Regions from separate parts of the Cytobacillus sp. BC1816 genome, predicted to be linked through region 2. Evidence: riboswitches for the same ligand, from Rfam matches in the RefSeq annotation. Region 2 holds a riboswitch; each other region holds the start of a gene.

Region 1 (10,457 bases), 1.9 Mb from region 2:
GCGTTTGCAATATTTTTAATGATCTCTTCCTTTTTGCCTGTCAGCATTCATTTCCTCTTTCAGGACTGGAAAATGGAAGCCAGGACGCAAAGGCTTGAGTGGCATGTATTTATCAATCAGCTGAAAAAAGAGATCAGGCTTGCTGATGCTGCAGAAATATCACCAGTTTCCATTGTATTAACGATAGACGGGAAAAATGTGATTTATGAAAAATATGGTTCTAATTTGAGGAGGAGAGTGGATATGAAAGGCCATGAAATTGTCCTGCAGAAACTTGATAGAATAACATTCAGTTCCATTAAAAGCGGAGTTGAAATAAATGTATCGGATAGTTTTGATCAGGAGCATTCGGCCCGTCTATATTACCTTATGAATATGGAGGATATTGATGTACCGTAATCAGGATGGATTTTCTTATCCACTTACTTTAACAATCATTCTGGCTGCACTCTTTCTCCTTACGATTCAATTAGATCATTTTATTTCTGAGAAAAGGATAGTGAATCAGGCGGAAACCGTCATGATGCAGGAGTATTACTTACTGTGTTCCTTAAAAAAAACTGAAAAAATGCTAAGCGAAAATATAGACCCGGATGAGTCAGGGATTTTTTCGTTTAAAAATGGATCTGTTTCATATGAAGTCTCACCAGTGGCAACAAGCTTAATTCAAATTACCTTCAAAACGAAAATTGGGTCTGATAAGGAAATTTTCGGATATGCTTACTATGACACGGATCTGCAAAAAATGATAAAATGGATTGAAAAAAACTAAGTGGGGATAAAGATGAAGCCAATTTACTTAATCGGATTCATGGGTGCCGGCAAAACAACAATTGGAAAAGAGCTTGCATCCTGCTTAAACCAAGAAGTAATCGATACAGATGAAGAAATAGTTATGCGGGAGAAGAAAAATATTAATGATATTTTTGAAGAGCATGGAGAGGAATACTTCAGAAACCTTGAAACTCTTATATTAGATGAATTTGATAATAGAGCGGGAATTGTTACTACTGGCGGGGGAATTGTAGTTAAACCTGAAAACAGAAAAAAGCTGAATGAAAAAGGAATCGTTTTCTTCCTTTATGCATCGCCGGAAGAAATATTTAAGCGGATTGAAAACGATCATTCCAGACCCCTGCTGAAAGGCGATAAAAAAAGGCTGATTCAGGAACTTTATGAAAAAAGGATGCCACTATATAAAGAAACCGCTCATGTAGTCATTGATACCACTAATAAAGATAAAGCAGAAATAATTCAGGAAATAACAGATTGTTTAGGGTGAAAACTAGTTGGACATACTTGTAAATGATAAAATGCAAGCTTTAATTGCAATATGTGCAGAAAAAGGCAGGTATGACAAATGAAATCCAACGATTATGTAAAGTATCTTACACAGACAGTAGTAAAATATATAGATCAGCCCAAAGATGAGCGAAAACGGCATAAAATAGAGAAAAAGGACATGAAAGAGCCGTTTTTATTCAGGTGGTTTGGCATGTTTTCATATCTTTTCTATTTGGGCATAAAAAGAAAAAAACATAAATAGATTTCATGCAAAAAACCGGCAATGTCTGCCGGTTTTTTGTGTGATTTCATACTGCGCTGTCTGTCAGATAAAAGAGGCCTCCATTTATTATAGAGATATTAATCTTTGGCTCATATTGCTCTTGAAGGGCTGCTTTCTCGTTTTCATAGCTTTCCCCCTTTTCTTCTGCATCTTCATAAAAATGTTCAAGAAGGCTGAGATCTTTTTGCCAGCGCTTACGGGCTTCTTCGGCCCATAAATGTTCTTCTTGTTCAATTTCGGACTTTATGAAATTAGCTACCCTGAACACACCGCTCCCCGGCATAATGAGCGGAGACAGAGTGAAAGAGTAGTCGGGAATCTTTGGTGTAAGGCTCATGTCAAGCAATCTGTCATGAAAGCTTTCGACCATTTGTCCATTTATTAATTGGAGGCCGATGGATTTAAAGACATCTCTTTTTCGGTCGCATTGATAAGATACGCGGACATTCATTCCCAGCCATGGCCTTAAGGGAACCTGCATGCCTGGTGCCAGCCGGTGGTTTTCATATAATCGTATATAGCCTGCCAGGTTTCGGGCAGAATGAAAAATCTGGTGAAGTCTTGGGGACCCAAAATGAATGACTTCCCCCTTAATATGCGCAGGGGCGAGCTGCTGGTTTGTAATAAGTGTAAGCTGCATTGGGTTAGGAACCCCGCCTGTTTTTTCGAGATAATGCCAGTAAAAGGGGCGATTCATTAATTCCTTATCCAAGTCAATCGTCAGCTGTACGGTCATATAACCCGGGCCTTTATCAATTATTTCGCATCCATTTGCGTGAAAATACCTTTCAAGGAATTTATGAATTTCCTGTTGCTGCATTCAGTCCACCTTCTTTCATATCTTCAGCAAATTGAATCATGCTCGTCAGGTTCTCCATTTTGATTCTCATTTCACCTTCTGAGGCTGATCTTCCGAAAATGTCTACAAGGTGATCGTCAATACTTCCAAATTCAAGTTTTGATAAAATATCATCCAAATCACCTATGACTTTTTCAAAAAGATGTATTTTCTCATATAAAAGCTTCATTACATGTTCTTCGACTGTATCTTTCGTGGCAAAATTATAAATCATGACATCCTTTTCCTGGCCGAGACGATGGATACGTCCTATCCTTTGTTCGAGACGCATTGGATTCCAGGGGAGATCAAAATTAATGATATGATTGCAGAATTGCAGGTTTATCCCTTCTCCTCCTGCTTCTGTTGCTATCAGGACTTGAGCATTCTTTTGGAAAAGCTCCCTCATCCAGTCCTTTTTGCCTCTTTTAAATCCTCCCCTGAACGGCACAGATGTAATCCCGTATTGTTTTAAAAACCACTGAAGATACATTTGTGTTGCTCTGTATTCAGTAAAGATTATGACCTTGTCATTGATGGTTTGTATTAATTCCAGAGCTTTTTGAGCTTTGGAATTTTGCTGGACAGCTTCTACTTTTTTAATAAGGTACTGTATTTGTTCCTGAAAAGCTATTGAGGGCTGTTCCTGCTTTTTTAGCATATTCTGAAGGGTGAAATAGACAGCTTCTCTGCTGCTGCACGCCTCTCTTTGCAGGGTCATCACTGAAAATTGGCTCGAACTGACCCAGTCACCTTCACCCCGCAGCTCTGTTACAGCATCATAAAGCTCGCGCTCAGCCTGCGAAAATTCAATCGGTATTGTTTCCACATGTCTTTTGGTCCATTCAATTCCAGTATCTGCCCTGCGGTTGCGGATCATTACTTTATTTACGAGTTCTTTTAGATGTGCATCATCGTTTAAAGAACGCGAGTCCTTTTTATAATTCTCATAAAAAGCTGATTCATTGCCAAGATGGCCCGGTTTGAGCAAAGACACAAGGTTGAATATCTCACTGATGCGATTCTGAATGGGTGTTGCTGTTAAAAGAAGGCAAAATTTCTTTTTCAGGTTTTGCACAAACTCATAGTTTTTGGTTTTATTATTTTTAAGCTTGTGAGCTTCGTCTATAATGATCAGATCATAATCAAGGCTGTAGATAATGTCCCGATGGGGATTGCGTTTGGCTGTATCAATGGATGATACCACTACGTCGCATTGTTCCCATACATAGCTTTTCCGCTGTGCCACAGCCGGAATGAAAAATTTGCTGTTGAGCTCCATGGCCCATTGTGAAACGAGGGAAGCAGGAACGAGTATAAGGACTTTTTTTACGAGTCCCCTGATCATATATTCCTTTAATATCAGACCAGCTTCAATCGTTTTACCGAGACCGACCTCATCAGCAAGAATCGCTTTGCCGTTCATGCTTTCAACTACCTGCTTGGCTACTTCCAGCTGATGGGGAAGGGGAGTAAGGTTCGGCAGATGCTTTGGAGCCTGCAGGCCTTCAAAATCAGGAATAGTCGTGTGGTTTTCAACCTCAACACCCAGTTTATAAAGCTCCCAATTTCCCCATGGGCCGTCGTCATCAATTCTTTTTAAGAATTCATCCTGCCAGGCAGAATCAAAGCCAATTTGCACTGTCATAAAAACAGCTCCTTTTATCTATATAAAGATATTGCCCAAACCTCGTTAAGGTGGTACGATGTTAATAGCTTTGAAAGTTTTGAAAGTTAACACATTACATTTAGTTAACCGAAATAATGGAATCTTTATTTTTTCTGTTTGGTATAAGTATGACCAACTTGGAAAATTTTATAAATGCGAATGACAACAAGGGGAGAGACTACAATTGTAGCGCCGAAGGAGCAAGCAAAATCTGTGAATCTCTCAGGCAAAAGAACTCTTGTTTGACGCAGCTCTGGAGAGTGCTTTTTAATAAGCCACCCAAGGGGAAAGCCGATTTCGGTAAACTTTCAGGTGCAAGGACAGAGATCTTCTCATATTTGAGGGGATACTCTGTCCTTTTTATGTTCAACAAGAAATTTTTGAACTTCAAGAACTGTCTAGCTCCAGCGCCTACCCCCTCGAGGTCACGAGCCAATCCTCCCAAAAAGGCAAAGAACGCCTTTTCGTGAGGCTTGTCTTGTGCTTGTCGGGGGTAGGCAAGGCGCTTCCGCTTTTCTTATGTTCCTGCAACAAACTTCAAAAGATTTAAGGGGGACGAGTAAATGTCACAGTTAAAACGCACGCCTTTATCCGAGGTGTACAAAGATTACGGAGGAAAAACCATTGACTTTGGGGGCTGGGACCTTCCTGTTCAATTTTCAAGCATTAAAGAAGAACATGAAGCAGTCCGTACAAAAGCCGGACTTTTTGATGTATCCCATATGGGTGAAATCGAAGTAAAGGGGACGGATAGCCTTAAATACCTTCAAAAAATGATGACGAACGATATTTCCAAATTAAAGAACTCAGGTGCTCAATATACAGCCATGTGTTATGAGAATGGCGGAACTGTTGATGATTTACTTGTCTATAAAATAGAGGATGACCATTATTTGCTGGTTGTAAATGCTTCCAATATTGAAAAGGACTTTAACTGGCTACAGGACCATGCTGAAGGGAATGTGGAATTGAAAAACCTTTCTGAAGATATGGCACAGCTTGCGATTCAGGGACCGCTTGCAGAAAAAGTGCTCCAAAAGCTTGCTGGCACGAACCTGTCGGATATCGGATTTTTCAAATTCCAGCAGGATGTAGATCTGAATGGAAAGAAAGCGCTAGTCTCCAGAACAGGATATACAGGAGAAGACGGATTTGAAGTTTATTGTGACGCCAAGGATGCAGTCGCGTTATGGAATGAAATCCTTGAAGCAGGCAAAGAAGAAGGCGTTCTCCCATGCGGGCTTGGCGCAAGGGATACTCTTCGCTTTGAAGCCAATCTGGCACTCTATGGCCAGGAGCTCTCACCTGAAATCACACCGCTTGAGGCAGGAATCGGCTTTGCTGTAAAAGTCAATAAAGAAGCTGATTTTATCGGCAAAGAAGTGCTTAAGAATCAAAAAGAAAATGGGGTTCCGCGCAAGCTGGCTGGAATTGAAATGATTGACCGCGGCATTCCGCGCCATGGCTATCCTGTATATAAAGGGGAAGAACTGATCGGGGAAGTGACAACAGGCACTCAATCTCCGACATTAAAAAAGAATATTGGCCTTGTTCTTATCAAGAAAGAGCATGCGGAGCCGGGAACGGAATTGGAAGTGGAAATCCGCGGCAAACGACTGAAGGCTAAGATTGCAGCAACACCTTTTTATAAAAGAGAAAAGAACTAACCGGGGGGAGAAAATGATGAAACATCGCTATTTACCGATGACAGAGTCTGACCAGAAAGCAATGCTTGAAAAAATCGGCGTCAGTTCTGTGGAAGAACTATTCAGTGATATTCCCGAAAGTGTAAGGTTTAAGGGTGAATATAAAATCAAGCCGGCAAAATCAGAGACAGCCTTACTGAAAGAGCTTACTAAAATGGCTCAGAAAAATGCTGATCTTCGTACAAATACATCTTTCCTTGGTGCAGGTGTTTATGATCATTACATGCCAATCATTGTTGATCATGTGCTATCACGTTCAGAGTTTTATACGGCCTATACTCCTTACCAGCCGGAAATCTCCCAGGGAGAGCTTCAGGCAATATTTGAATTCCAGACAATGATCTGTGAGTTAACAGGAATGGATGTTGCCAACTCATCTATGTATGATGGCGGAACAGCCCTTGCTGAAGCAGCCATGCTTAGCGCAGGCAGCACACGCCGCAAGAAAGTTCTTATCTCCAGCGCGGTTCACCCTGAATCTAAAGAAGTAGTCAAGACATACGCAAAGGGCCAATATATTGAAGTGATTGAAATCCCTCATAAAGACGGCATCACAGATCTTGAAGCTCTAAATGGAATGATAGGCGATGATATCGCAGCTGTCATTGTACAGTATCCTAACTTTTTTGGCAGAGTCGAGCCTTTAAAAGAGCTTGAGGAGATTATCCATGCCCATAAATCCATGTTTGTTGTTTCAAGCAACCCGCTTGCACTTGGCGCACTGACACCTCCGGGTAAATTCGGAGCAGACATTGTAGCAGGAGATGCCCAGGTTTTCGGAATTCCTACAGCTTTCGGAGGCCCCCATTGCGGATATTTTGCCGTAACATCCAAGCTAATGAGGAAAGTGCCGGGACGTCTTGTCGGACAAACGGTAGACGATCAGGGGCGCCGCGGATTCGTGCTTACTCTTCAGGCACGTGAACAGCATATCCGACGCGATAAGGCAACCTCAAATATTTGTTCCAATCAGGCTCTAAACGCACTTGCCGCATCTGTAGCGATGACAGCTCTTGGCAAGAAGGGCGTAAAGGAAATGGCTGCTGCCAACATGCAAAAGGCCCATTATGCAAAACAGCAATTTAAGGCTGCCGGCTTTGAAGTTCCATTTGAGGGCTCTTCATTTAATGAATTTGTCATCAAGTTGAATAAGCCTGTTAAAGAAGTAAATCAAAAGCTTCTGGAAAAGGGCATTATTGGCGGCTACGATTTGGGCAGAGATTATTCTGACCTGAAAAATCATATGCTTGTTGCTGTAACGGAATTGAGAACGAAGGATGAAATCGATGCATTCGTTAAAGAAATGGGGGATTACCATGCATAAGGAAGATCAGCCACTCATCTTTGAATTAAGCACAGAAGGCCGTATCGGCTATAGCCTGCCTGAAATGGATATTCCAGAAATTGACCTGGGCGAACTTCTTCCCGAAGGCTACCTGCGAGAGGAAGAGCCTGAGCTGCCGGAAGTGTCTGAACTTGATATCATGCGTCATTATACTGCACTTTCCAAACGCAATCATGGCGTTGATTCAGGGTTTTATCCACTGGGTTCCTGCACAATGAAATACAACCCTAAAATCAATGAGAATGTAGCGCGCTTCAATGGTTTTGCCCACTTGCACCCGCTGCAGGATGAAAGCTCTGTTCAAGGGGCTCTGGAACTGATGTATGATCTGCAGGAGCATCTGATTGAAATTACGGGAATGGATGAGGTTACGCTTCAGCCAGCTGCAGGAGCACACGGAGAATGGACTGGATTAATGATGATCCGTGCTTATCATGAGGCGAATGGCGATACAAAGCGTACAAAAGTAGTCGTTCCTGACTCTGCCCACGGAACAAATCCTGCATCCGCGACAGTCGCAGGCTTTGAAACAGTAACTGTTAAATCTAATGAAAATGGGCTGGTGGATTTAGAGGATTTAAGACGAGTGGTTGGCGAGGACACTGCTGCCCTTATGCTGACTAACCCGAATACTTTAGGTTTGTTTGAAGAAAACATTCTTGAAATGGCTGAGATTGTTCACGGCGCCGGCGGGAAGCTGTACTATGATGGAGCTAACCTGAATGCTGTACTTTCAAAAGCACGTCCGGGAGATATGGGGTTTGACGTTGTTCACCTTAACCTGCATAAAACCTTTACAGGACCGCATGGCGGCGGCGGACCGGGATCAGGGCCAGTAGGCGTAAAAGAGGATCTGATTCCTTACCTTCCGAAGCCTGTTTTGGTTAAGAACGGTGACCAATATGAATTTGATTATGACCGTCCGCAATCAATCGGCCGAGTAAAGCCATATTACGGAAACTTCGGAATCAATGTCCGGGCTTATACTTATATCCGTACTATGGGGCCAGATGGACTGAAGGCAGTTACGGAAAATGCGGTATTAAACGCAAACTATATGATGAGAAGGCTTGCGCCATTCTTTGACCTGCCATTTGACAGACATTGCAAGCATGAATTCGTTTTAAGCGGAAAGCGCCAAAAGAAACTTGGCGTGCGTACATTGGATATTGCCAAGCGCCTTCTTGACTTTGGCTACCATCCCCCAACCATCTACTTCCCGCTTAACGTGGAAGAGTGCATAATGATTGAGCCGACAGAAACAGAATCAAAAGAAACGCTGGACGCTTTTGTCGACGCCATGATTCAAATAGCTAAAGAAGCTGAGGAAAACCCTGAGATTGTTCAGGAAGCACCTCACACAACAGTAATTGGCCGTCTGGATGAAACAATGGCTGCAAGAAAGCCGGTTCTTCGCTATCAAAAACAATAAAACGAAAATGGGTGTCCTTAAGAGGGCACTCTTTTTTTCGGTATATTGACTATTATCTGAACTCTGTGAAGGAATAAGGAAATTCGTGAGTAATGCAGCGATTCCGGGGAAAAGAATCAAGCTAAATGAGGAAAAAACAGCGGTTTTTCGGAATGAATTATGATTGAACCTGCAGAGGGTTTTCCAATCAAGAGACCCCGTTAAGGTAACGGGGTCTTTTCAAATATTGCTATTATTTTTTCGCTTTCACTTTTCCTGTCCATTTTTTAAATCCGCCCTGCAGGTGTGAAAGGTCTTTGTATCCTTTACGATGCAAAAACTGGGCAGCTCTCGCACTTCTCATGCCGCTTTGGCAATATAAGTAGACTGGCTTGTCCGGACGCAATTCCTTCATGCGCATTTTCATTTGTGAAAGCGGTATATTGCGGGCACCTAAAATATGGCCGTTTTCAAATTCATTTGGTTCACGTACATCAATTAATTGGGCTTTTCTGTAGCCTTCTCTGAACTGGTCTTCCGAAAGCGTTTTAACAATTCGGCGCTGATAAAACCAGGTTATCACGGAATAGGTAATGATTGCACCCAAAATGATAAGAATGAAATAAAGTGTTTCCAATATGTCTTTCTCCTTTCACACATAGGTAAGCCAACTAATATTATATAAGCCTTTCCTAATAGGAGTAAAGGAAATCTGTTAAATTTGTTATGGAAATTCAACTTGCTTTAAATTTCACTGGAATTTTGGTAGACTATTAACCGCAAATGACTAGTTAAAGAATCTGAAAATGAGGGCTACATATGACTAAAGAAGTTTGGCGGTTTATCGATTCGAAAGAGGGATCACCTTCTTTTAATATGGCTTTGGATGAAGCATTGCTTGACTGGAACAGTGAAGGCAAAATGCCTCCTGTAATCCGTTTTTACGGCTGGAATCCGGCAACTCTTTCAATCGGTTATTTCCAAAAGGTTGAAAAAGAAATAGATATGGAAGCTGTGAAGCAGCATGGATTGGGATTTGTCCGCAGGCCTACAGGCGGAAGAGGCGTGCTTCATGAACATGAACTCACTTACAGTGTGATTGTACCTGAATCCCACCCCGATATGCCGAATACAGTAACTGAGGCATACAGAGTTATTTCTGAAGGGATTTTAAAAGGTTTTCACGGACTTGGGATGGAAGCTTATTTTGCAGTGCCGAAGACAGCTGATGAAAGGGACTCTCTGAAAAATCCAAGATCTGCTGTTTGTTTTGATGCCCCCAGCTGGTATGAACTTGTTGTAGAAGGCCGTAAAGTGGCGGGGAGCGCACAAACAAGGCAAAAAGGGGTAATCCTTCAGCATGGTTCCATTTTGCTTGATTTGGATGAAGACAAGCTGTTCAGCTTGTTCAAGTATCCGAATGACAGAGTCAAAGAGAGAATGCAAAAAGCCTTTAAGAATAAAGCTGTTGCCATAAATGAGCTGACAGCTGAAAAAATTACTCTGGATCAAGCAAAAACAGCTTTCAAAAAGGGATTTGAAGAAGGCTTGAATATTGAACTTGAACCTTACAGGCTTACAGATGAAGAAATGGCATATGTACAAAAAATCGCAAAAGAGCGATATGAAAGTGATGACTGGAACTATAAGAGATAAAAGCGGCAAAGTCGCTTTTTCTCTTTTTTTAATGAATATTTTTCCAATTGTTACCCTGTAAAAGTGCAAGCTTCAAAATATGTTAAAATTTTTCGTTATTTGTCGGAAATCGGCTATTAACTCTGTTTTTCTTTAAATTTTGGTATATTTTAAGTTTGACAAAATTACTTTTAGCTGAATTTAACACAATATATAGTGGTGTCGAAAATATTTAGGACACTATATATTGATTTTGGGGTTTGAGGTATGGTAACTTTAGGGTACT
Region 2 (10,457 bases):
GTTATCTTGGATTGGTTCTAATTGCTGTATTATTTTACGCTCCTCTTAGAATGAAAAGTATTGAAAAAGAAGGATACGGAGATGGCGAAGAATATCCTAAAAAAATAGTGAACAGTTAAAAGCCGATAAAACCGAGAATAATGGATAAGGAGAGCGCTGAAGTGCTCTCCTTCTTTTTTAATAAAGACAATGGTGCACACGTTCTAAAATGCCTGGCAGCCTTCTTGTCCCGGTCGTTTTAGAATGTCAGCTGTATACGTATGATATAAATAGTTTCTCAAAAAACTGTTGTGTTTAGTGAGGTTCTATTCTGGTCAAAGTAGGATAGGAGATGATTTTAATGATTGAAGAATTAATGAAAATGCTTGAAGAACGAGAAGAAGAGATGATTAAGATACGCCGTTATTTACATCAGAATCCTGAGCTTTCATTTAAAGAGGAAAAAACGGCAGCCTATATAGCTGATTTTTACAGAGGGAAAGATGTTGATCTTATAACAAATGCAGGGAATGGATATGGCATTGTTGTCACTATTGAAGGCGGAAAGCCGGGAAAGACCGTGGCACTTCGGGCTGATTTTGATGCGCTTCCTATTAAAGAAGAACTGGATGTTCCGTTTAAATCAAAAGAGGAAGGTATCATGCATGCTTGCGGCCATGATGCACATACAGCATACCTTTTGGTTTTGGCTGACTGTTTGATCCTATTAAAAGATAAGATCCATGGAACCGTGAAAATAATCCATCAGCATGCGGAAGAAGAGCCTCCAGGCGGAGCAAAAAGCATCGTTGAGGAAGGATTTCTCGATGATGTCCATGCAATTTTTGGCATACATGTTTTGCCGATCGCCCCTGCTGGAACTGTTGGCTATCACAGCGGATATTCCTTTAATGGCCGCGCTTATTTTAAACTGAGAGTACAGGCAAGCGGCGGACACGGTTCTTCTCCGCATAAGGCCAACGATGCTATTGTTGCAGGAGCTTATTTTGTAACAGCTATCCAAACAGTTGTGAGCCGCAGAGTGGATCCGTTTCATGCCGGTGTAGTGACAATTGGTTCATTTGACGGTAAAGGGAGTTTTAATGTGATCAAGGATCATATCGAAATTGAGGGGGATGTACGCTATTCCAATGATGAAACAAAGGATGTGATGAATAGAGAAATTCACCGCATTGTAAATGGTCTTGAGGAGTTATTTGGGGTAAGCTGTGAGCTAAAGTATGAACCCGACTATCCGCCGCTGTATAATGATCCTGAATTGACAGGGTTTGTCGCAGATACGCTTTCAGCGGCCGGGGATAAAGACATTATCGAGATCAAGGAATTTCCTAAAATGACACCATCGGATGATTTTGCGTATTATTTGGAGAAGGTCCCTGGCTGTTATTTTTATATTGGATGCACGCCAAAGGGAACAGAAGAACCTTACTTCAATCATCACCCTAAATTTGATATAGATGAAGGTTCGTTGTTAGTTGCCGCAAAATCAGTGGGATATGTTGTTTGCAATTATATCAATGTGAAAGAAAACAAAAGCTCACGCTGATGTGAGCTTTTTATGTTTGAAGAAATTCTGCTTGTAACTTCTTATTGTTTTTGAATAGATTTGATAGGCAATCTCCAGCTGTAATGATGCGATATTCCTCGCAGAATTAAAGTAACAGTAAAAAGAATATAAAAATGGTAAGACTTTGATAACCAATCCAGGCCTATGATAAACCCGGCAAAGATGGCCCATAAAAGATATACTTCATCACGTAAAACAATGGGCTTTCGCTGAGCCAGCACATCGCGGATCATACCTCCGCCGGCACCTGTTATGGCAGCTGAGAACGTAACAGCAAATAAGGGTAAATCAATTGATTGTGCATACATAGCTCCCTGAACGGCAAAAGCTGACAAGCCGATTGAGTCAAAAATACTCCATTTCGTCAAAAGCTGAACTGCGCTGCTTGGCAATAGGATGACAATACTGATGGTAATAAGGGCAACGATAAAAAGAGTCGTTTGCTGCCATAATTCTATGATCGGAATGCCGGTCAAAAGGTTCCTAATAGCCCCGCCGCCAAATGCTGTAATTAATCCTAAAACATAGGCGCCCATAATGTCGTATTTTACTTCCAGTGCAACGACTGCCCCACTCATTGCAAATGCAATGGTTCCAATTACGTTCAATACATCCCAAACCATACAATCCCCCTAATCAAGTATCTCTGTCCTTGTACCTTTAGAGGTTTACCTATTCTATATTAGAAGGCCTGCCCCGTGGGTGCGGGATACGTTCTCCAGAGAAGCGTCCGGCTGCAGTCTTCTTACCTGAGAGATTCATCTTTCCTATAGATTTGCCCCTTCGGTGACGTACAATACGTTCTCTCCCGCAGCAGTCATTCGCTAGTATTTGTTTTTATAATTATAAAGTATAGTGCAAAGGCTTGGACAGTCCATTAAGTGTCTAAGTGGACATGAAATCCTTGTGCTATGGCGTGCATCATTCTGCTTGTAGGGATTGGTGGGCCCATTTTATTAAAGCGGAAATGAAGCAGGGGCTGTCGCTGTTTTTGGGTGCGTCAAAGAAGTGGCGCTAAAACCCCTGCAATTAAAGAGGGTCTAGCATGAAGGTTATTCATCCTTCTTTTGTTTCTTTGCCAAAATCGTCCGCAGTTCGTTAATTTCTTCATCAGACAGGGAGTCTTCCTGGATGAATTGGACTAGCATGGATTTCACCGTTCCGCCATAGATTCGCTTGATAAAGGATTGAGCTTCTGCCTGCTGGCATTCATTCTGTGAATATAACGGGAAAAAGGTATAGATTCTCTGGTTTTTATTTACGCCCACTACATTCTTCTGGACAAGCCTGTCCAGAAGAGTTCGGATTGTTTTGGGCTTCCAGTCTGTGCACTCTTGTAAGGATAGAATGACTTCATTAGCTGTTTTGGGTGCGCCGTGCCAAAGGACTGTCATGACTTCCCACTCGGATTCTGAAATGCTGGGAATCCTATCAGTCATATTACCGCCCTCCTTCTTTAATGAGATGAACGAATTAATAAATACCTTTTTTCTTCAAAATGGATAATGTAATTTCAGCTGCTTTACTTCCATTGGAGTTATCTTCATTCTGTATATTCGTTGCAAAAAAATATGTGTCCTGCCCTAACTCAACATACCCGATGAACCATCCATTGATGGTTTTTCCATTTACAGTGCCTGTACCTGTTTTTCCTGAAAGGAGGGACCCTTCTTTTCCTTCTAGTTTAATGGAATCTTTCACCGTTTGGATATTCTTTTCTTTAAAACCAAATTCGTTGGCATAAAATTTTTTAAGCAGCTGAACTTGTTCCACTGGAGAAATTTTAAGGGAAGATTCCAGCCAATATTCGTCTATTCCACCAGATAGATCGCGATTCCCGTACCTGATTGTGTCCAGAAAAGTTTGAATCGTACCGGACTGCACTTGCCGGTCTAACGTCTGAAAATACCATGTAACGGAATTTTTCATTGCCGAAGTTAAATCCTGATCCGCATTCCAGGAATCAATAGGATATTTAAGTCCGTTCCATTTGGCCAAGGAGTTTTCATCCGTTATGATGCCTGACTCTAAACCAAGAAGCGCACTATAAACTTTATAAGTAGAATTTGGTGAAACCCTTAATGTGCTTTGTTTTTTATTATGAATAAGATAGTGGTCTGCTTCTTTATCATACAATACAAAGCTTCCATCATATCCTGCAAAATAATTACCTAAATCCTCATAAATAATGTTATCATCCTTAAATTTATAGCTGCTATTTTCATGAGCCATTACAGAGATAAATGGAGCCTGGCCTGCAATAAATATCCCCGCAAAAATGAGTATAGCCGCACTTTTCCATCTCAGCAGTTTTGATTCCGACTTAAAACAGGCAATTTTTTCGATTCTCCTTTTGATCTGTTTCTTTGACCCGTTTAAATGGTCTGCCAAATCGACTGTCACTGCCCTTGAGGCTTTATGGGCAAAATGAATAATGCTGTTTCCATACTCCATAAAATCCTGCTCATCCAAAGAATTTAAAACCGCCGCATCACAGGCAATTTCCCGATCCAGCCTCATTCTCTTAAAAGCTAGCCAAACTAGAGGATTAAACCAATATAGTATTTGAAAAATCACGATTAAATAATTGACTGCAGCATCTTTATTTTTATAGTGGTTCAGTTCATGCAAAAAGATATATTCTATATCCTTTTCAGAAAGCCACTTGTCAAAATGGCGGGGAAGCACCACATAAGTCTTAAAAAATCCAAACGTCATTGGGGTTTTAACGAGAGAGGACTCTCCAACAATAATACTTCTGGAAATCTTCAGTTTGTGTTTGCAGTGTTCGAATAATGATAAAAGCCTGCTATTTCTCAGGCTGTTTGTATGTTTCTTTATTTTACTGATTTTAAGCCTTGCGATCAGCGTAAATACAGCTAAAACAGCCACCACCGAAATCCAGATATAGAATAGAACATGATTTAATAATGTTAAGTCGTAGCGTTCCACCGAAACGGCTATGTCTTCCATCCAATTATTTTGCCTTAAAGGACTCTCCGCAGCTGGTGCAGTTTGAGGTTGGACGCTGCTCTTGATATTCCAAAAGGAAAATGAATCGGAAAAAGTCATGAGTTGTATTGGAATAAGAGGCAGTGGTAAAGCAAGCAATAATAGAAACCAAAGATTATAGTGGGCTTGTGCTGTTAAATGTTTTTTTAAAATGTTTTTTAACAGAAGAATGACTCCGATTGTAAAAGAAGACACCAGCAGACATTCCAAAAAAACAGGTAAAGACTGTGAGCTTGTGATCATCCTCAGACCTTCCTCGCAATATTTGACATCTAGTTTTAATCCCTTAGACAAAATGAATACCAACCATTCTAGCATCCTATTTTTACTTTATCAAATCAGGGGGATCTTGTGAAATACCATAATATCAGGGGTTTTTATCAGCGGTTGACAAACGATGACTACAAATGTAGTATTGTATTACACTTGTAGTCTACATGGTGAAATATAAGTTCAAAATTAATAAGAAAAGAGGTAATAAAATTGAGGAAACGATATCAATCTATTACTAGTAGGAATATGTTAAAAGCAGTCCGGTTATTCAGTTTGGTTCTGCTTCTTGCCCTGACTGGATGTGCAAATGGCAATCATCCATCAGAGGCCAGTGCGGCAGAAAACTCCAAAAAAACTTCTGTAAATACCAACCAAAAATTCAAAAAGCTGGAGAAGGAGTTTGACGCACGGCTTGGCGTTTATGCATATGACACAGGAACGAAAAGGACTATTGCTTACAGGTCTAATGAGAGATTTGCTTACGCATCTACATTCAAGCCGTTGGCAGCTGCAATATTGCTGGAGAGAAGATCACTGGAGGAAATGGATGAAATCATTACATACACAAGTGAAGACCTGGTTACATATTCTCCGGTTACAGAAAAGCATGTAAAGACTGGCATGACTTTAAGGGAACTCTGTGAAGCGGCAATCCGGTTTAGCGACAATACCGCAGGCAACTTAATTTTAGAGGAATTAGGTGGCCCCGATGGATTCGAAGCAGCTTTGAAAGAAATGGGGGATACTGTCACAAAGCCTGAGCGCTTCGAGACAGATTTAAATGAGGCAGAGCCAGGGGACGTCCGGGATACAAGTACACCTAAAGCACTAGCAGCAAGTCTTCAAAAAGTTTTGATTGGCGATTTTCTGTCTGAAGAAAAGCGGAACCTTTTAACCGATTGGATGCGGGGGAACGTTACTGGGGATCCATTAATTCGTGCTGGTGTGCCAAGCGGCTGGGAGGTGGCTGATAAGAGCGGTGCTGCAGGTTTTGGCACCCGGAATGACATTGCAATTGTCTGGCCTCCAAACAGGGAGCCGATTATCATGACGATCCTTTCCAGCCGGGATTCAAAGGATGCCAAATACGATAATGCCCTGATTGCAAAGACGGCGGAGATGACAATAAAGGCTTTGGATTAAAACATTTACCAGCGGGGAATTTTCCCCGCTGAAAGGTGTGAAAGGGTAATTTTATTCATTTTCAAATAACCGTTTTGTAAAAAATCGTAAGGAAAATGGCCGATTTTTGTTAACATGATCTTTATTTACCCATAAGAATAATCACACACCATTTCAATATTCCTTATCTAAAATATGTTTGAATACATATTTAGATAGGAGATGGAGAGAATGAACAAAAAACTATTAATTGGTACAGGGGTGGCTTTGTCACTGCTGTTTAGCCCAATCAGCCAGGCGTTCGCAGAAGAACCGACAATAGGAGAAAGGAAACAAGTGGATAATATAGCGCATCGAGGTGCAACAGGGTATGCACCGGAGAATACGATAGCCGGCTTTGATCTGGCTGTAGACATGAAAGCTGATTATATCGAAATTGATGTTCAAAGGAGCAAAGATGGCGAATTAGTGGTAATCCACGATACATCTGTGGATCGTACAACAGATGGAACCGGAAAAGTAGGGGATTTAACGTTTGACTATTTAAGAAGTCTCGATGCCGGCAGCTGGAAAGGGGAACAATTTGCGGGGGAACCAATTCCGACATTTGAAGAGATTCTGGATCGCTACCATGGTAAGGTTGGAATATTAATAGAATTGAAGGCTCCAGAGCTTTACCCTGGCATTGAAGAACAAGTGGCGGATAAATTAAAAGAACGAAATCTTGATAAACCGCAAAATGAAAAAATCATTATCCAATCTTTTAACTTTGAATCCATGAAAACAATGGATCAGCTTCTGCCTAAAGTTCCGATTGGTGTTCTGACATCTAATCGTGCGGATACTACAGCGGAAGCTTTACAGGAATTTTCAGCTTATGCAGATTGGTTTAATCCAAGCTATGGAATTGTCACCGAAGAATTAGTAAATCAGGTTCACTCTCTTGGCATGCAAATTGGATCATGGACAGTGCGCAGCCAGGAAGCCGCCGACTTCCTGTTCAAAATGGAAGTTGACGCCATCATTACCGATTATCCGGATTATGTTGATCCTAGAAACTAATATCTGGAAAGGAGCAGCTGCTGCTCCTTTTTTTGTTTGGAATTTTTTCCTGAATCAGGAAAGGGATTATTTGTGTTTCTATGGAATATAAACGTTATCCTTTTTCAGAGGTGAAGCTCATGAACATTAGAAAAGCGGTTTTAGCTGATTCAAAGGGTATTGCGAAAGTACATGTTGATAGCTGGAGAACAACCTATAAAAATATTATTCCTGATTCATTTTTAAGTAACTTATCTTATGAAAGGCGTACGGATTTATGGAATGGGAATATTACAAAAGAGGGAAATTATGTGTTTGTCGCGGAAAATAGCGATGGAGAAATCATCGGATTTGCTGATTGCGGCAAGAGAGGCAGTAATCATGTTCCGGAATCTGGTGACTTAACTGCCATTTACCTCCTGGAGGAATATCAAGGTAAGGGAGTTGGCAAGAGCCTATTAAGGAAGGTTTTTCTGCAATTTGAAGAACTTGGCTTCAATAGAATTTTTGTTGAGGTACTGGAAGATAATAAAACCCGTCATTTCTATGAGTATTATGGTGCAGTCTTATATAAAACTGAAAAGATTACTATTGCAGGTGCTGAATTGAATCTTCTTATATATGAATGGAGTAACATTAGGGATGTATTAATTAAATTCTAATCCAGGAAACTCGTCAAACTGACGAGTTTTTTTTCTCCAGCTCTAATAGACTTTTAAAATAATAATATTATATTACCAAACTAAATAAAGAGACAAGCTCCAAACAAAAACTGGAACGACATCGCTTACATAAAATTTTTAATAATTTAAATTGACTGAAAAGTATAATTGTATTATTATTCTAACAATATATGTTCTTCGCAACACGAATGAATAGGTATTCAACTAGAGGGGGAAGGGTTTATGTCACAGCTGTTAGCGTTAGTAATTCTTTTGCTTATTTTATTCATTGGAGATTTGGTTGCGGTTCGCACAAAGGCATGGGTGCCGTCCATTTTCGTCTGTGCCGTACTGTTCCTTGCCGGCTATTGGACATTTTTTCCGCAGGACATCGTAGCATTGGCAGGAGTTCCGCCGGTTGTGGCTACGATGATGATGTACTTATTGATTACCAATATGGGAACATTGCTATCAATCCAGGAATTGAAAAATCAGTGGAAGACGATTGTGATTGCTTTGTCAGGGATTTTGGGAATTATCGCGATATTACTTGGAATCGGTACCTTTATCTTTGGATTCAAAACGGTAGTTGTCGCCATTCCTCCATTGGTTGGAGGGGTAGTATCTGCCCTGATCATGTCGGAAGGAGCAAAAGAAGCGGGTCTGGCTTCTTTATCTGTCTTTGCAATCGTGATTTATGTTATGCAGGGGTTTGCGGGATATCCGCTCACATCGATTGTCCTGAAAAAAGAAGGAAAGCGGCTTTTACAGCAGTACCGGAGCGGACAGCTTGCTTATAAGGCACAGGGACAGGCAGCTGAAGAGACGGCAGCAGCAGCAGCTCCAAAACCTGAGCTTAAGCTTTTTAGAAATATGCCGGAGAAATATAATACAGATTTCTTTAAATTTTTAAGATTGGCAACAGTATCCTACCTTGCTTATCTGACATCGACACTGCTGGCTCCAGTTGCGAGTGTCAGTCCATTTGTACTTTGCCTCTTGTTCGGGGTTATTGCCACAAGTCTTGGCTTTCTTGAAAAGCAGGTACTGCAGAAAGCAAACGGTTTTGGCTTTGCGATCATGGCCCTGATGCTCTTTATTTTTGACGGCTTAAAGCAGGCAACACCTGGGATGATGCTTGAGATTATTTATCCGCTTGCAGGAAGCATTATTCTAGGCGTAATGGGAATGTATATCTTCTCATTTGTCGCAGGGAAAATTTTAAAAGTGAGCAAGGAAATGGCCTTCGCAGTTTCGCTGACGGCACTATATGGGTTCCCGGCCGACTACATTATTACAAATGAAGTCATTAAGTCATTGACAGAAGATGAAAAAGAGAGGGAAATGCTGACCAGCAACATGCTTCCGCCTATGCTTGTCGGGGGATTCATTACCGTGACCATTGTGTCGGTCGTATTGGCCGGAACTTTTGTCGGACTTTTATAAGGAAGGAATTGGATCGAAATGAGTGAAGTTCAAACAGGGAAAAATGTGAATCTGGAAAAAGTACAGGTACGAATTGAAAACCATATTGACACCTTAAGCACTTATACAGCGACTCCAGGCAAAGGAACAACCAGGCTGACGTATAGTCAGGAGGATCTGCTTGCACGGCAGTATATTAAGGGGAAAATGAAGGAAGCGGGCTTGACTGTCCATGAAGATGGATTGGGCAATATCTTTGGAAAGCTTGAAGGGACCCTAAAAGATGCACCGAGTGTTCTGATCGGCTCTCACTTTGATTCCGTCCCGAATGGGGGATCCTATGATGGGCCTGCCGGAGTTGTAGCAGGACTTGAAGTCGCTGCACTTTTCACTGAGAACGGATTAACACCAAAATATCCTTTGGAAGTTATCGCCCTTATCGAAGAGGAAGGCTCCAGATTTGGCGGCGGCTTAATGGGTTCACGCGGTATGGTCGGTTTGCTGGCTGAGGAAGAATTTAAATCATTGAGGGATAAAGATGGCATTACGACCGTTGAAGCCATGGAGAAAATCGGGCTCGATCCATCTCTTCCGAGAGAAAGAGACCAGCAGTCAGTAAAGGCTTATCTGGAATTGCACATTGAACAGGGACCTATTTTAGAAGAAAAGAATATCCCAATTGGGGTAGTCGAAGCGATTGTCGGCTTAACGCAATTGGAGGTAACCGTAAAAGGACAGGCCGGGCATGCCGGGACCACTCCAATGGACAGGCGCTCTGACGCGCTGGTTGCGGCCGCCAGGATGATAGCCCAATTTCCCGGGCTGGCTGCGGCTGAAGGAGAAGGGACGGTAGTGACAACCGGGCAATTGCAGGTATATCCAAATGGAGCCAATGTAATTCCGGACCAAACGGTCTTTTCTGTAGATATTCGCTCCGGCAAGGAAGAACATGTCCAGAATATTATTAAAAAAGTGAAAGAATTAGCAGATTCATATCGTGATAGCGGAGTAGAAATAACCGTTGAACAGCTTTTATATATTCAGCCAAAAGAGATGAATAAAGAGATTGTCAGTCTGTTAAAGGAGAAAAGCAGTGAACTGGGTTACGCTTCATGCCCCATGAATAGCGGCGCCGGACACGATGCAATGGTTTTCGCTGATTACACACGTACTGGAATGCTGTTTATTCCAAGTAAAAACGGTCTGAGCCATTGTCCGGAAGAATGGTCTGATTCCCGGCATATTGCCGAAGCTGTCCAAATCCTGTTTGAGGCAGCAATAGAGCTAACGGAGGCGGGAGTAAGAGATGATTCATAACCAACTAAAGGAATTGATTGGGGCATATAGTAATGAAT
Region 3 (10,457 bases), 160 kb from region 2:
GCTTTCCTATGCAGGTTTTACTGTCCTGCATGATGAAGCGCTAGTGCCGGCATTCAGGGCTGGAATTCCTGTGCAGATTAAAAATACGAATAATCCATCTGCTCCTGGCACGAGGGTTGTGAACGAGCGCGATAACACAAACGGACCTGTGATCGGGATTGCCAGTGATCAGGGATTCTGCAGCATATACGTCGGCAAATACTTAATGAACAGGGAAGTCGGCTTCGGGAGGAAGCTGCTGACCATTTTGGAAGAGTATGGACTCAGCTATGAGCATACACCTTCAGGAATTGATGATATCTCCATTATTCTTCGGGAAAACCAATTTACTAATGGTGTGGAGGAAGAAATTCTGAGCCGCATTCAACATGAACTTCACGCGGATGAGGTGAAAATCCAGCATAGCCTGTCGCTTATCATGGTGGTTGGTGAGGGGATGCGCCAAAACATCGGAACAATGGCCCGGGCATCCAAGGCCCTCGCTAAAGCGAAAGTAAATATGGAAATGATCAATCAGGGCTCATCTGAAGTGAGCATGATGTTTGGCGTACAGGCAGTGGATGAAAAACGCGCGGTACAGGCGCTTTACAATGAGTTCTTTGCTGCGGCAGCAGTGGTGTGATAACTGTACAATAGTAATTTTGTTTATCCGAGGGGTTATTTATACGAAAGTATAATGACTTACCTGAAAGTAAAATATGCCTATATGCAAATTAGTGCAATAAAATTCCTATTCAGCAAGCTATGGCAAATAAATCAAACGTTTGATTGAAAAAGCTTGGGGCATTAGCCTCGAGCTTTATTTTTTTGGAATGAAAACTCTTAAGATAATCAAAATAAGAAGGAAACTTTTTCAATCTGGAAGGAGAAAAGGATATGAAGAAATTACTGATATTGGGAATAATGCTGCTGCTGCCGCTGAATACGCTGGCAGCTCCAGGCAATGCAGCTGCACAGAAACCGTGTATCACACAATCAGAGGTTAAGTTTGAAAATGAATTCCGCAGGTTATGGATGAACCATGTATTATGGACAAGCAATTATATTACAAGTGCCACAACAGCCGGTGCGGAGGATCAGAAGCAGGTTCTGGCAAGGCTTTTGAAAAATCAGGAGGAAATCGGGAATTCAATAAAGCCTTATTATGGAGATGCTGCAGGAAATAAGCTTACAGAGCTGCTTAAGGAGCATATTGTTATTGCCGGAGATATTGTTGAAGCTGCCAAAAGCGGGCAAGGCGCCAAAGTGAATCAGCTGAACAAAAAATGGCATCGCAATGCAGATGAGATTGCTGCTTTTCTAAGCGGAGCCAATCCTAATTTGCAAAATGAAGATGTAAAAAAATTGCTATACACGCACCTCGAATTGGTGACAGATGATTTAACAGCGAGCCTGGTTAAGGATTGGGATGCAAGAATTGTTTCAATTGATGATGGATTGTCGCATATTATCATAATGGCAGATGCCATTTCAAAAGCAGTTGTGAAGCAATTCCCGGACAAATTCAAAGGGTGAATACAAGAGGCTTCAGCATATGCTGGAGCTTCTCTTATTTTTCCTTTGACAAAGCAGCCTGTCTCATTATAAGCTATTTAGCGTGCCAAATAAATTAATGTAAATTTTTCACATATAGAAGGAGGGGTATCCGCTATGTCTGGGGATCAAAAGAAAAAGATGGTCATTTTAATGATCAATATGTTTATTGCGATCGGAAGCTTTGGGATTATTATTCCGATTTTGCCGGCTTATTTGGAATCCATTAATCAGGGTGGAACGGCAGCTGGCTTGATGATTGCCATTTTTGCGGGTGCCCAGCTGATTTTTTCACCCATTGCAGGGAAATGGGCAGACCAATACGGCCGAAGAAAGATGATTATTTACGGATTAGCTGGTTTGACATTATCCATGCTTGTCTTTTATGCAGTGGATTCCATTTGGCTGCTTTATTTTTCACGCGTAATCGGAGGCATTGGAGCAGCATTGCTGATTCCAGCTATTTTTGCTTACATTGCGGATATTACAACTATGGAGCAGCGTGCAAAAGGGAATGGCCTTGTCTCAGCTGCGATGTCACTTGGAATTGTGGTTGGACCTGGAATTGGCGGATTTTTGGCAGACTTCGGATTGAAAATGCCTTTTCTGATTTCAGCGCTTGTATCTCTAGTGGCAGTTATTTTTTCAATTGTGCTCCTCGAAGAAAGCAGCACATTGCAGACGGTGCCGGGAGAAATGCCTGACGAGGAACCAATGGTCAAGAAGCTGGCAATGTCTGTTAAGAAGCCATATTTTATTCCGCTTGTCATCACATTGGTGATGAGTTTTGGTTTAATGGCGTATGAATCAGTGCTGGGGCTGTACCTTGATAATGAGTTTGCTGCTACTCCGCAGGAAATTGCCATTATGGTGACTTCAACGGGGGTCATTAGTGTTATTGTTCAGCTATTTGTAGTCGATCGGGTGGTTAATAAATTCGGAGAAGGAAAGGTATTGAATATCTTTTTGGCTGTTGCGGCGTCAGGCTTCCTTGTATCGCTGTTTGCAGGAAGCTATGCACTTTTCTTTGTCATTTCGCTGATCATTTTCCTGGCCACTTCCATTCTGCGTCCGGTTTTAACCACGCTTATCTCAAAAATGGCTGGCAATGAGCAGGGATTTGCGATGGGGATGAATAATGCTTATATGAGCATTGGAAACGTGCTTGGCCCAACGATTGCCGGCGTACTTTACGATGTACGGATAACCTATCCGTTTGTGCTCGGTCTCGCCCTATTGATCGTTACATTGTTTATCACGATTGCCTGGCAAAAAAAGGAGCCGAAACCGAAAGCGGCTGTATAGAAAAAGGCTTGGAGACATTGTCTTCAGGTTTTTTTTATTTGCCCTTTATCCTATGCAAATGATATGGAAAAAAAATAGTCAAATTACAATTGTGGCAATTTTGTGAAAGAAACGCAGTTCGATTGACATAGTCTAAATAATGTATTATTCTGAAAATAACAAAAATATTGAGCGAATGACGGCTGCGGGAGAGAGCATTCAGTAGCCACCGAAGGAGCAAGCTTCAAAAATACCCTTGAAGCCAATCTCTCAGGTAGACAGAACCGCAGTCGGACGCATCTCTGGAGAGCGCGCAGGAAACCTGCGACACCAAAGGGGTTAAACTCTCAGGTAAAAGGACAGAGAAGGGGGATGAAGAAGCCGCCTTTTTTCTGTCCTTTTTATATGGATGGCAGCTTCGGGAAATGCAGATGGAGGAATCTATATGAATACAAATATCAATGCAAACAGGGCGACATTGCTGATATCCTGTCCTGAGAGGCCAGGCATAATCTCCACAGTCTCCAATTTCCTGCTGGAGCATAAGGCAAATATTGTCCATTTTGACCAGCATACAACCGATCCTCTGGCAGGCATCTTCTTTATGCGGATTGAATTCGATATGAACCATTTTGATGAGTCCTTTTCAAAACTGAAAGAGGATCTGCCTGAAATGGCCAGGGAATACTCAATGGAGTGGAAGCTGAGCGGCAAAGGCGAGCGCAAGCGGATGGCCATTTTTGTCTCTAAGATGGATCACTGTCTGCTGGAGCTGTTATGGCGCTGGAAATCGAAGGAGCTTGAAGTGGATATTCCCCTGGTGATCAGCAATCATCCCGACATGAGGGAAGTGGTGGAAGGTTTCGGAATACCTTATCATCATGTTCCGATTACGCCTGACACTAAAGCTGAAGCTGAGCAAAAGTCTGTGGAGCTGCTGGATGGAAAAGTGGATTTCATTGTACTCGCAAGATATATGCAGATCCTTTCGCCCAGCTTTATATCCAAATTTCCAAACAGGATTATCAATATCCATCATAGCTTTCTGCCAGCCTTCGTGGGAGCCAATCCTTATGCACGGGCGTTTAACCGCGGAGTCAAGCTGATTGGGGCAACAGCTCATTATGTAACGAATGATTTGGATGAAGGCCCGATCATTGAGCAGGATGTCCAGCGGGTTAATCACCGCCACACTGCACAGGATCTCAAAATTGCAGGACGACATGTGGAAAGACAGGTCCTCGCCCAGGCAGTCGCCTGGCATGTGGAAAACAAAGTCATTGTGCATGGAAATAAGACGATTGTTTTTTAGGTGACAGACAGACACCATACTCTGTCAAAAAAATAGATCCAGCATCAAGGAGATTACAGACATCATGAGAGAAGGTGAACAGAAATGAAAAAGAAGAAATTATCAATGCTTGAAATGATTAAGGCAAATAAAGAAGAACTTTTAAAAGATAGCCAGGAGCTTGAAAAAATCGAAAAGAAAATAGACGATAAATATGCAAAAGCACAGTAAGAATGTACACCCGGCCTGGGAATAAAACAGGCCGGGTGTTTTTTTATGAAGCTGAGTTAAAAAGTGAAAATGGCGCGAGACGTATTAAGGATAAATGCCTGCGGGAAAAGCAGGAAATGAACGAAGGGAGCTAATGAGGATGAAGGGCATTGGAGGAGAGGCAAGAAGATGTGTAGGGAACTAATAAGGATGAATAGTGCCATTGAGAAGAGGCAAGGGGGAGTGAAGGGAACTAATAGGGATGAATAGTGCCTTTGAGGGGAGGCAAGAGGATTGAAGGGAACCAATAAGGATGAAATAGTGTGCCCGGAAGAAGAGGAAAAGGGGACGAAGGAAACTAATCCTTCTTGATCGAAAGAATTAAAAACGCCCAGGGAGTCCCTGGGCGCCAACTTCTTATTTTTGTCTAAAGAAATCTGTGAAAGCATGATACATTTCCATTCCCTGATAAAAGAACAGACTGGAAGCTGTTAATGAAAATAAGCCAATCATTAAGAATCGAATCCACATTATTCGTTTCCTCCTTTAATTGTTTTGTTGGACAATTAAGGAGTGTGGATTACATAATTCGCCTCGTAGAAGATGGGGGTATAAAATATCTTTTTTCTGCGGGCGATGATGTGCAGGGCACTGTATACAAAAAGAATAATGGTTAGGTTTGTGATGGCTAAAGAAAGCAAACCCTGTGTGAAGATATATTTTTTAGGGTCATCTTTTAATAGAAAGCTCTCGTTAAAATCCGAAACCGTTACTGCTTTGCTTTGGTCCATAGGAATATCATTAAAATGGACACCAGGGTATTGGGTGATGAGGAAGGATAAAAATACAGACAGCATTAAAAGTGGCAGTAACTTCATTTTTTTCATTCCCTCACCCCTTTTCAAGATTATAACTATCATCATAAACACTATTTATAGATTAGTAAACTAAAAGATTTTGACAGGATTCGTTAATCTTCTATGTATATATTGTAAAAATAGCTGGGACAAATGATACAGGGGCACAAAGGCATTTTGGCTGCAAGTCTGGATTATAGGTTGAATGAACAACCAAATCCTTACAAAGTCCTGATGAAATAGGCAGAGGTATTGTCATTCTCCTTTACATATCTTCATATTGCTTTAAAAATAGCCTCTTATAATCAACTGTGAATCCAGATTGAGTTAAGAGGTGAAGAAAAATGGGACATGAGAGATCGATTGATGATTTAATCAGGAAGTTTAATGAAGAGAACTTGAAGAGGGATATTGACCGCCGGAGCTTTCTATCTGGTGCAGGAAAAATAGCCGGTTTTTCGCTTGCACTGGCTTTGGCGCAGTCATTAGGGGCAGGTAATCTAACAGTTGATGCTGCTCCTAAGTTCAGCAAATATCCTTTTACCCTCGGTGTGGCATCAGGAGATCCGCTTTCGGACAGTGTGGTTTTATGGACAAGGCTTGCACCAGATCCGCTTAATGGAGGCGGGATGCCTCATCATGCGGTGCCAGTCAAATGGGAGCTTGCTGCAGATGAATACTTCCGCACAGTTGTTAAGCGCGGGACAGAAATGGCAGTGCCGGATTTGGCGCATTCCGTGCATGTGGAGGCAGAAGGCTTAATGCCGGACACTGTCTATTATTATCGTTTTAAAAGCGGCAATGAATTAAGCCCAATCGGCAAAACAAAGACGCTTCCGGCTGCGGGTGCCAAAGTTTCAGGGCTATCATTTGCATTTGCTTCATGCCAGCAGTATGAACATGGATTTTTTACAGCCTATCAGCATATGGCAAAGGAAAATCTGGATTTTGTTATTCACCTTGGCGACTACATATATGAATATGGACCAAATGAATATATTTCACCAACAGGAAACGTCCGCCATCATAACGGGCCGGAAATTATCTCTATCGAAGATTATCGGAATCGCTATGCCCAGTACAAAACGGATCCGCATCTGAGAGAAGCGCATGCCGCTTTCCCTTGGGTAGTAACATGGGATGATCATGAAGTGGAAAATAACTATGCAGCAGGGATTCCAGAGAAAGGCCAGTCAGCTGAAGAGTTCATTAAACGCCGTGCTGCTGCTTATCAGGCTTACTATGAGCACATGCCGCTCCGATTATCTTCCATGCCAAATGGTGATGGTATGCAGCTGTATAGGGATTTCAGCTATGGCAGCCTAGCGTCATTCCTTGTGCTTGATTCCCGGCAATATCGGGATGACCAGGCAAATGGGGATGGCAGCAAGCCTCATACACCGGAGTCGCTTGATCCGAACCGCACTCTTCTTGGCAATCAACAGGAACAGTGGGTGGAAGGCAATCTAGCCAGCTCCAATGCGCATTGGAATGTACTTGCACAGCAGGTGTTCTTTGCCCAGAGAAATTTCGGGACAATTGCTTCGCCGAGGTTCAGCATGGATGCATGGGATGGTTACCCTGCTGCCCGAAAGCGTTTGGCTGATTTTGCTGTTTCAAACAATATCGGAAACCTGATTGTTCTGACTGGGGATGTTCATGCAAGCTGGGCTTCCAATATTCTAACAGACTATAATGATCCAAATGCAAAGCTAATTGGGGCCGAATTTGTCGGAACCTCTATCACATCAGGAGGAAACGGATCAGATGTGAGAGCGGATACGGAAAAGACGCTTGCAGAAAATCCGCATATTAAGTTCTTTAATAATTATAGAGGCTATGTCCGCTGCCGGGTAACACCAGAGCAATGGCGTGCAGATTATCGGGTTCTTCCTTTCGTAACAGAGCCTGGAGCTGATATTTCAACAAGAGCATCATTTGTTTTTGAAAAAGATCAGGCTGGCTTGAAGCAGGTATCGGCATCTGCTGTACCTCAGGGAGCTGGAATCTCTTCTGAGGTGGAAGAAGATCGCCATCAAGCTCACTCAAGGGCGCATGAAAAGCAGCTTAAGAAAAAGCGAGAAAAGGTATTACATTAATGGGACGGTGAGAAGATGATATCCAACATTGGCATTCCAGGCTTAATTCTGGTTCTTGTCATTGCCTTAATCATATTTGGGCCATCCAAGCTTCCCGAAATCGGGAGGGCATTTGGGCGGACCTTAACGGAGTTTAAAAGCGCGGCAAAGGATTTAGTTTCTGATGTGGGAAAGAATGAAGAGAAAAAGCCGGTACTTTCAGCTCTAAAAAAAGAAAAGTAGGGAATAAAAATACAGGCGAAGCGAATGAGCCTGTATTTTTATTGGGAACAATATGTGAAAGATTTCACATATTGTTCATTTTTGAATAATCCACTGGAATGAAAGGTATTATATATTAATACTGTACTTATATTGTTTATCTAAAATGCCATCAGGGAGGCCCGATCATCATGAAAAAAATATTCCAGTTTTCATTAATAGCAGGGTTGGTCATGACGCCTTTTTTTGCAAACGCACATGTGAAATGGTTCACGAATGTGACGCCTCAAAAAGAAACGATTGAAAATATATTATCACCATTATTTATGGGACTGGCACTGACAGCTGCTATTGTACTTGCGATGCTGACATTGATTATCCCAAGGACAGCGCAATGGGGCAAGGTTAAAAAGCTGGATGACTGGCTCTCGGGATTCCGCAAATACAGCAGGCATATCCTTAAGTATGGTACAGCCGTGGCATTAATAATACAGGCGACGAATGGAACATTATTTGCGCCTGAATTTCATTTAACCAATACGATTGCAATGATTCTAACTTGGATAGCGATTGGCTTTCTGCTTATTCCGCATCACATCTCTACAAAGGCCGGAGCCGTTATTTTATTTGGCCTATTTGTGTACGTTACCCTACAGAATGGCATTTTCCATATGCTTGATTATGGATATTATGTTGCCATTATTGGAGTCTTGCTGGTCGGAAGCACAAAGCTTGAGCAGGTTGGATTTCCATTCCTGTATTTAGGCACAGGTTTATCTTTATGCTGGGTAGCTGTTGAAAAATGGGTATATCCAAGCATGTCTCTCGATATTGTAGCCAATCATGGAGTTCCCACATTCGGCTTTGCACCGGCTGCATTCGTTGTTATGGCTGCCTTCATTGAGTTTGTTGTCGGTTATCTTCTAGTGGTAGGGATCCTTAATCGGGTAGTTGGCTTCGTGGTGACGGTTATTTTTATTACAACCACGATGCTGTTTGGAATGACAGAAGTAATCGGCCATTTTATGATCCATATTGTGCTGATTATCTTCATCATTGAAGGAGTGTCTTTCTATAACCCGCCTATTAAGCTTCATAAAACCAAGGCTGATCAATTTGTGTTTGTTTTCCTGAACTTTATTTTCGTCCTTGCGACCTTCATTCTGGTTTATTACCGATTTGCATAAGAGTTGACACCTTAAGAAAAATAGAATATGATTAAGGTATAGTTGAATAGTTTCTCCTAAAGGGGAGTAGCTTTTACAGCAGAGTCGTCATTTCGGAGTTAAGAGCTCCCGGCTTTGTTGGCAACCTTAACGTTGTTAGCAAGACCTTTGCCTGTTTCGGGTAAAGGTCTTTTTGTTTTTTTAAACCTTTACCGCTTGCTGGTAGAGGTTTTTTTATTGCCTGATATAGCTTGGCAATGGAAATCCTCAATCAACATAACTGCAGGGAAACAGTGCGAAGCTTTCAATACTTAATAAATAGAAAGAAAGGAGACCAAGATGAAAAAAGCTAAAGTATCATTTGCAGAATTAATTAAGAAAAACAAAGAAGAGCTGCTGAGAGATCAAGAATTGCTGGCTAAAATTGAAAAACGTTTAGACGAAAAATACACAAAGGTGAAATAAGGGAGGGTGTTTAGATGGAATTATCATTAATACTTGAATATGGATGGGTATTGCTGCTGCTTGTGGCGCTGGAGGGTTTATTAGCTGCTGATAACGCGCTGGTGCTGGCGATTATGGTTAAGCACCTTCCGGAGGAGCAGAGGAAGAAGGCTTTATTTTACGGGTTGGCTGGAGCGTTTGTTTTCCGCTTTGGATCGTTATTTGCGATTTCATATTTAGTAGATGTATGGCAGGTTCAAGCCATTGGAGCACTATACCTTCTGTTTATCGCGGCTAATCACATATTAAGAAAATTCCTTGTGAAAAAAGGCGAGGAAGAAGCAGGAGTAACGAAAGAAAAGAAACAATCTGGTTTTTGGGTGACAGTATTTAAAGTTGAGCTGGCTGATATAGCTTTCGCTGTAGATTCCATTCTGGCAGCGGTAGCTCTCGCCGTGGCTCTTCCGGATTCAGGACTTGGCCATATAGGCGGACTTGACGGCGGAAAGTTCTTTGTCATCTTTGCAGGCGGTATGATCGGATTGATCATTATGCGTTTTGCTGCAAACCTCTTTGTGGATCTGCTTCACAGGAGACCTGGACTTGAGGTTGCAGCATTTGGTATTGTCGGCTGGGTTGGTGTCAAATTGGCTGTCTATACCATGTCCCATCCGGCGCTGGCGATCCTGCCTGAAGGATTTGCCAAGTCGACCGAATGGAAAGTTACTTTCTATGTAGTCTTAATTGGAATAGCACTAGCTGGATGGTTCCTTTCCAAGGAAAAACAGGAAGTGCCGGCTGAAGAAAAAGCAAGCTGAATCAAGCGGGGCGGAGTATATCCGCCTTTTTTTATGTAGATGATCATTCAATCAAACGTTTGATTGAATACCCATGAGCCCGGGGCTTGCCTGCCATTCAGCTTTCAGGATGCTCATTTCTATCAAGTTCCAATATATATTTCTAACTTTATTGGTCTGCCTAAGAAGTCCTTCTTTTTGGAACCCTGCCTGCTCGTAAATCTTAATAGCAGGCAAATTAAAATCGAAAACCCCGAGACTGATTCTATTTAATTTCAGCTCTTGGAACGCTAAGTTCAGGATTTGATGAATCATTTCTGAAGCATACCCTTTCCCCCGTGCTGCGGGGCAGATGAAAACCTTGCCGATCCTCGCAGTTTCGTTGATACGGTCAACTCTGCCAAGGGAAATGTGACCGAAGATTTCATCGTTTGCCATAACTTTGTAGATATATTCCGAGCTGGTTTCCAGGTTTGCAGAGCTTATATACTTAGCAAGCTGCTCATGATTAAGGGGGAATTTGAAATGGGCACCGCTCCACTGAACCATTAATTCTGGTGTGCTGATCCAGCTGA

What was found. A riboswitch is a leader RNA that binds a small molecule or an ion and turns the genes downstream of it on or off. The one in region 2 is predicted to bind glycine.
Region 1: linked by a shared signal. The riboswitch ahead of gcvT (glycine cleavage system aminomethyltransferase GcvT) and the one ahead of ACR42H_RS03200 (trimeric intracellular cation channel family protein) in region 2 are both predicted to bind glycine.
Region 3: linked by a shared signal. The riboswitch ahead of purU (formyltetrahydrofolate deformylase) and the one ahead of ACR42H_RS03200 (trimeric intracellular cation channel family protein) in region 2 are both predicted to bind glycine.

The regions. Positions count from the first base shown of each region.
Region 1 is NZ_CP195611.1:3,982,482-3,992,938, reverse strand. It holds gene comGF (competence type IV pilus minor pilin ComGF) at 1-399, shown strand, start outside; gene comGG (competence type IV pilus minor pilin ComGG) at 389-772, shown strand; gene ACR42H_RS20330 (shikimate kinase) at 785-1,282, shown strand; gene ACR42H_RS20325 (YqzE family protein) at 1,361-1,546, shown strand; gene ACR42H_RS20320 (YqhG family protein) at 1,593-2,387, opposite strand; gene ACR42H_RS20315 (DEAD/DEAH box helicase) at 2,365-4,053, opposite strand; glycine riboswitch at 4,234-4,322, shown strand; gene gcvT (glycine cleavage system aminomethyltransferase GcvT) at 4,638-5,741, shown strand; gene gcvPA (aminomethyl-transferring glycine dehydrogenase subunit GcvPA) at 5,758-7,104, shown strand; gene gcvPB (aminomethyl-transferring glycine dehydrogenase subunit GcvPB) at 7,097-8,557, shown strand; gene ACR42H_RS20295 (rhodanese-like domain-containing protein) at 8,790-9,173, opposite strand; gene ACR42H_RS20290 (lipoate--protein ligase family protein) at 9,356-10,192, shown strand.
Region 2 is NZ_CP195611.1:582,575-593,031, forward strand. It holds gene ACR42H_RS03190 (YkvI family membrane protein) at 1-119, shown strand, start outside; gene ACR42H_RS03195 (amidohydrolase) at 341-1,546, shown strand; gene ACR42H_RS03200 (trimeric intracellular cation channel family protein) at 1,588-2,190, opposite strand; glycine riboswitch at 2,295-2,388, opposite strand; gene blaI (penicillinase repressor BlaI) at 2,620-3,006, opposite strand; gene ACR42H_RS03210 (BlaR1 family beta-lactam sensor/signal transducer) at 3,041-4,822, opposite strand; gene bla (class A beta-lactamase) at 5,099-5,995, shown strand; gene ACR42H_RS03220 (glycerophosphodiester phosphodiesterase) at 6,206-7,036, shown strand; gene ACR42H_RS03225 (N-acetyltransferase family protein) at 7,156-7,677, shown strand; gene ACR42H_RS03230 (hypothetical protein) at 7,921-9,123, shown strand; gene ACR42H_RS03235 (Zn-dependent hydrolase) at 9,142-10,419, shown strand; gene ACR42H_RS03240 (M20 family metallopeptidase) at 10,409-10,457, shown strand, end outside.
Region 3 is NZ_CP195611.1:422,273-432,729, forward strand. It holds gene ACR42H_RS02175 (aspartate kinase) at 1-622, shown strand, start outside; gene ACR42H_RS02180 (glycosyltransferase) at 877-1,515, shown strand; gene ACR42H_RS02185 (MFS transporter) at 1,651-2,838, shown strand; glycine riboswitch at 3,014-3,114, shown strand; gene purU (formyltetrahydrofolate deformylase) at 3,263-4,129, shown strand; gene ACR42H_RS02195 (FbpB family small basic protein) at 4,214-4,339, shown strand; gene ACR42H_RS02200 (hypothetical protein) at 4,885-5,205, opposite strand; gene ACR42H_RS02205 (alkaline phosphatase D family protein) at 5,520-7,274, shown strand; gene ACR42H_RS02210 (twin-arginine translocase TatA/TatE family subunit) at 7,290-7,496, shown strand; gene ACR42H_RS02215 (hypothetical protein) at 7,667-8,662, shown strand; gene ACR42H_RS02220 (FbpB family small basic protein) at 8,981-9,106, shown strand; gene ACR42H_RS02225 (TerC family protein) at 9,121-9,903, shown strand; gene ACR42H_RS02230 (GNAT family N-acetyltransferase) at 9,955-10,457, opposite strand, start outside.